2 linked regions of the Prochlorococcus marinus str. MIT 1013 genome follow. The main gene of each other region encodes a partner of the protein of the gene in region 2 in a complex. Links are inferred from orthologs where the notes say so. Each region holds a gene or a part of one and is shown on either strand. Other genes may lie near its edges.

Region 1 (2,931 bases), 1.8 Mb from region 2 along the record:
ATGCTTTTAATTTGTAGTTGAGAAATGCTTACATCTTCACTTGTCACTTTTTTAGTGGTTTTTGATTGGGTACAATATCTTTGTTTGATTGAAGTCGAATTTATTGCGCTTAATGAATGAGTTGGGCCAATGAGCCAATGAATCATGTCAAAAGCATGGGTACCTAACGCGCCCAATACCCCTCCACCAGAATCTTCGTCTGAATACCAATTCCATGGTCTATCTGGATTAGCTCTGCTGCTCATTAGCCAATCTAGTTTCACAAAATAAGGTTCATCTAGTTTCTTCTCGTTAATTATTCGCTTTGCTTGCATGAACAGAGGAACCGCTCGATATTCGTAATCGACAGCTATTTTTAAATTTCTTTTTAGGGCATTTCTTTGCAGTTCTTTTACTTCTTCAGAGTTTAAGCAAGTTGGCTTTTCTAGTAAAAGATGTTTTCCTCCTTTAATTGCCTCTAGTGCAAGCTCGTATCTGGGTGCTGGCGGAGTAGCTATGATTATTCCATCTACTTTGGAATCATTTACTAAATCCTCCCAGGTCTCGTAGGCACGAAGATTGTGCTTATTGCAGACTTCTTTAAGCCTTTCTGGCCGAGGATGCCACAATCCCACAAGCTCAATATTCTTATTAGATAATGATGCAGGGATATGAACACTTTCACCGAAACCTAGTCCTGCAATTGCTATGCGGATCGGATGATCTGTATTGATCATTCTTTTAAATAATTGATGAGCTTAAACATTTTCGCAGCTATCTGAAATTACATCATCTAATAGTTTATCCCCATTAGGCTCTTCCCATTTCGCGGATAAATTCTTTTTACCATTAACTGAAATATCCTTGAATTTATTAGTCATGCAATTGATTTTCATTATATAAATATTCTCTTCAATTTTCCTTGATTCATTAGTATCGATTTTCAAGTATTTTGTGGTTACTTCTATTATTCCTTTCCCTTTAATATCTATACTATCTATATCTAAATATTGAATTCCGGCTTGAGTTTTACTAACTTCAACCCAATTAATATTGGCTGCATATAATAAATTTGTCCTATTGAATAAAATTATTAATAAAAGGACTAAGATGTTTAATAGATAATCAAGTTTATTTTTTATCTTTGGATTTGTTTTATGCATTAGTTTTTAACTTTAGTTCTTGTGTCTTATGTAATCGAAGTATCTTTGCCAAAGTTTCTTTAAGTTCTGTTCTAGGGACAATGGTATCTACGAAACCATGGTCTTGAAGATATTCTGCTGTTTGGAAATTATCAGGGAGTTTTTCTCTCAATGTTTGTTCAATGACTCTTCTCCCTGCAAATCCAATAAGTGCTTTGGGCTCTGCAAGTATTAAATCTCCAAGCATGGCAAAACTAGCAGTAACTCCTCCAGTGGTGGGATGTGTAAGTAAAGGCATATAGAGCAACTGTGCGTCTCTATGTCGTTCAAGCGCCCCTGAAATTTTTGCCATTTGCATCAGGCTTAACATCCCTTCTTGCATTCGAGCACCACCCGATGCGCAAACAATTAACAATGGCAATTTTTCTTTGGTTGAGTGTTCGATAAGCCTTGTGATCTTCTCTCCTACCACAGATCCCATTGAGCCACCCATGAATCTGAAATCCATTACGGCTAATGCCATAGGAATAGAATTAACTTTGCATGTACCTGTTATTACACCATCTTTAAGACCAGTGCTAGCTTGACTTTCTCTGAGCCTATCTGCGTAAGCTCGTCGATCTTTAAAACCTAGTGGGTCAACTGGAGTTAAATGATTATTTATTGATTTGAATGTATTTGGATCAGTAATTAGTCTTATTCTCTCTTTACTATCTATTCGATTGTGATGCCCACAATTATTACAAACACTGCAATTATCTATTAAATCTTTTCTATAAACTACTTGTCCACATTCTGGACATTTTTCCCATAGTCCATCACTTTCTTCAGATTCCTGAGTGACTTTGCCAACAAATTGGCCTTTCCTTCTATCAGCAAACCAGTCGAATAATGACACTTCTATTTTGTGATTGAATTTAATTTAATACCTTGTGACCCGTAAAAGGGATTAGAAAGTTTAAATCTTATCTATAATCCATGAACAGAATATCCCAATTGATAGAAATGGCGCAAATGGATACTGTTGAAATGGCTTGATTCGTTTAGTAATTTTTCCATGTAAACTATATATAGCTGATAATAAAAATGAAATGCATAATGATAAAAAGCTCAATTCAATACCAATCCATATTGTACTAATAGAAGAGAGTTTTATGTCACCCATACCTAATGAATTTACTCCAAAAATTTTATAACTTACATAACTTATTGAATACATTACTATAAAGATAATAATCATTGAAAAAGAATTATTTATAATTAAATCTTTAACAGCTATTTTTTCATTTGATAAGCCCTTACATATTAAGTAAACAATACCCAATATAGATAATAGTATTAATTTATTTTCAGCTATTATCATTGTATTTATATCTTCAATACAGATAGAAAATAACATGTATAAAAGTATAAAAGTAAAGGATATGATAATCACCATTATTTATTAACTTTATTTATTAAAAATAGATATTATTAGCTTGAATTGATTGACTTTGTTATCCTGCTGCTTTTTTCTCTTCTATCATCTTATGAATAATAGGTGTAAGAATAAGTTCCATTGCAAACCCCATTTTTCCACCGTTGACAACAATACTTGTCGGACTTGACATAAATGAATCGTGTATCATTCCTAATAAATATTGGAAGTCAATTCCCCATTTTTCTCTTGAACCTTTTCTGAAATGAATAATTACAAAGCTTTCGTCAGGTGTTGGAATATTCCTGCAAATAAATGGGTTTGACGTATCAATTGTCGGTACTCTCTGGAAATTAATATCTGTTCGGCTAAATTGAGGACATATGTGATTGA
Region 2 (2,924 bases):
TCTTTTAGATGCCTGGGATGATAAGTCACTTGGAGGCACTGGTAATAGAGTCCCAATAGAACTATTAATTAATAAAACCTTCAAAGTTCCTTGGATCTTAGCTGGTGGTATATCTGCAGAAATAATTCCTGAAATTTTTTCCGAAATCAGACCTGATGGGATTGATGCCTCTAGTCGACTAGAGATATCCCCAGGCATTAAAGATATTAAGAAAGTTGAATCTCTTATTCGGGAAATAAGAGAACAAGATTAATCAAGGATGTTAATTTAATATCTCTAAGATTAAAATGCTCCTGCAGAAGGCATAAGAGTTACATCCTCGATGATTTGATTAATTGGTTGACTAGCAAGATGTAAAAGTTCAAATGCAACTTGATCAACTGAAAGCATCGAATCTCTATCAAATTGCATACCAACGGAATCGGAATCCCAAAGAGTTGAATTTACTGATCCAAGAGTAAGTGTGCATGCTCGTATGAAATTCTTACGTTCTTCTTCTGCTAAGCATTTGGTAAAACTTGCCAAAGCTGCTTTGGAAACACAATAGGCTCCCCATTGTGGAAAAACATTGCGAGAAGCATGACTACTAACGTTGATAACTAATCCTCCTTTTTTTCTCATTAACGGCACCACATCAGAGCAGACCTGAAAGATACTGGTGAGATTCATTTGCATGATCCATTCCCATTTTTCAAGTGGCATGGATAAAAGATCTCCAGTCCAAGCAACTCCAGCATTATTTATTAGCACTGAGGGAATTAAACCATTATTCATTAATTCAACTACTCCCTTGGATATATTTTTGGGATGACTAAGATCAATAGATTTGTAGAAGACCTTAACTTTTTTATTATCTATTTCTTCTACAAGTCTTTCTAGTTGATCTTCAGACCTGGCTAGAAGCAATAAATCCCATCCAGAATTGGCAAAAGCTTTAGCAGTTGCTCTCCCAATTCCTCTAGAAGCGCCCGTAATTAATACTGTTGACAAGAAAGTTAGAAGCAAACATTAAAACTTTAAACTGAAATTTCACTTTCGATAGACTGAGATTCCAAATATTTTCCCATTTTTCTAAATTTGGAATATCTGTTGTCTCTCAATTCATCACGCGATAAAGCCAATAATTCGGATAGATGCTTCTCAAGGGCATTTTTCAAAGTATCCCCAGCCTGAAGCGGCGCCCAATTATTCCCACCAGAAGGCTCTTTTAGTACCTCGTCAACAATTCCTAACTTCATAAGATCAGGTCCAGTAATTTTTAATGATGATGCTGCTTCCGGAGCCTTCCCAGCATCTCTCCATAAAATCGAAGCACACGCTTCGGGGCTTGCAACTGTATAGACACTATGCTCAAACATGAGCAGCCTGTCTGCGACACCTATACCCAGCGCACCACCAGAGCCTCCTTCTCCAATTACAGTCGCAATTATGGGGACTTTCAGTCTAAACATTTCACGTAAATTCACTGCGATGGCTTCCCCCTGGCCTTGCTCTTCTGCTATGAGCCCTGCATAAGCTCCAGGAGTATCTATAAAAGAAATTATTGGCAAACCAAATCGATCAGCATGATCCATTAGCCTCAAAGCCTTTCTATATCCTCCTGGCTTTGCCATGCCAAAGTTTCTTGCAACATTCTCTTTTGTGTCTCTACCTTTTTGTTGTCCAATTAGAAGGACAGATTTTTCACCTATTCGAGCTAAACCTCCTATAAGAGCTTGATCATCAGTTCCGTTCCTGTCTCCGTGTAATTCGACCCAATCATCACAAAACATCTGAATGTAATCAAGCGTGCTTGGCCTTTGAGGGTGTCTAGCTACTTGAATCTTTTGAGCAGGTGTAAGTGCATTAAATATTTCTTCTCGCCTTCTTGCTGCAAGTGTCTCTAATTGCAGAAGTTGCTGACTTACATCAACCTCTGAATCTCTTGCTAATTCTCTGATTTGATCAATCTGATTCTCTAATTCAACAAGAGGTTTTTCAAACTCGAGGAGAAAACGTCTAGCCATAAAAAAAAGTAACCAAATGTTCAGACGGTTAATGTCTGAATATTTGATTTCAAACCAACAGCAGAAAAACCATGCCTTTCAGAAGCCTTGCCAATAAAATCCATCTTTTCCAACGTAATGTTATTCCTCCCCCAACTGAAATTTGTATGACAATTCTCGAATTCAAGAAGCATTGCCTCAGCAAAACAGGCAAACATCTCTCTTTTAGGATTTTCCATCTCAGCTAATTCCATCATGCTCCAACCAATATCTTTGAAAAATTGAACTATTCCGCCTTTTAAGACATGTATACCAGGTCCTGAAAACTTCTCACCTAAATTCTTAGGATATCCACCATCAATCATTAAACAGGGCCTTTTAATTTTAGATGGATCAATTTCTAAGGTTTTAGGCATGCTTGCAACCCAAATCACAATATCTGCTTCAGGTAAAGCCTCATCAAGACTAAGAATCCTCCCTCCTCCAAGTTGAGACTGGAGTTCAGATAAAGGCTTTTGCTGTCTAGCTACTAATAGAAGCTCAGAAACACCAGTTCGATTAGTAAGCCACCTACAAACAGCGCTGCCAATGTCACCCGTAGCCCCAACGACAGCTACTTTTGATTTGTTCAAATCAATTCCTATTCGAGGAGCATTTTGCTCTAACTGCCTACAAATAACCCAAGCTGTATGAGTATTACCAGTGGTAAATCTTTGCCAATCAAGAGTGGTATTTCTAACTTGTTGATTTTGAAGCAAATTAAAATTCTCAAAAATTATTGATGTAAATCCACCTAGAGCGGTGATGCTGATACCTTTTTTCTGAGCTAACTCCATTGCATTCAAAACTTTTCTTCTCGCAGTTTTGAAGCGACTTAGCATCTCAGGAACAAAGCATGAGTCTATATAAGCTCCCTCGATAGTCTTTCCTATTGCACTT

Evidence for each region.
Region 1: the proteins of O5633_RS11500 (region 2) and accD are in contact, whole or in part, in a solved structure (PDB 8UXZ), measured with the Escherichia coli proteins. The link is inferred for Prochlorococcus marinus str. MIT 1013 from one-to-one orthologs.

The regions. Positions count from the first base shown.
Region 1 is NZ_CP114778.1:197,201-200,131, forward strand. Bases 78-2,931 are described here. They hold accD (acetyl-CoA carboxylase, carboxyltransferase subunit beta), read right to left. Parts: upstream 2,020-2,931; coding sequence 1,135-2,019; downstream 78-1,134. Other genes in these bases: O5633_RS01010 (Gfo/Idh/MocA family protein), read right to left, coding at 78-716; O5633_RS01015 (hypothetical protein), read right to left, coding at 738-1,142; O5633_RS01025 (prepilin peptidase), read right to left, coding at 2,080-2,559; O5633_RS01030 (phosphoribulokinase), read right to left, coding at 2,618-2,931. Outside these bases: more of O5633_RS01010, read right to left, coding at 1-77.
Region 2 is NZ_CP114778.1:2,019,575-2,022,498, reverse strand. Bases 12-2,858 are described here. They hold O5633_RS11500 (acetyl-CoA carboxylase carboxyltransferase subunit alpha), read right to left. Parts: upstream 2,007-2,858; coding sequence 1,017-2,006; downstream 12-1,016. Other genes in these bases: O5633_RS11495 (long-chain acyl-[acyl-carrier-protein] reductase), read right to left, coding at 2,027-2,858; O5633_RS11505 (SDR family oxidoreductase), read right to left, coding at 283-990; O5633_RS11510 (phosphoribosylanthranilate isomerase), read left to right, coding at 12-253. Outside these bases: more of O5633_RS11510, read left to right, coding at 1-11; more of O5633_RS11495, read right to left, coding at 2,859-2,924. UniProt on the Escherichia coli protein: Component of the acetyl coenzyme A carboxylase (ACC) complex. First, biotin carboxylase catalyzes the carboxylation of biotin on its carrier protein (BCCP) and then the CO(2) group is transferred by the carboxyltransferase to acetyl-CoA to form malonyl-CoA.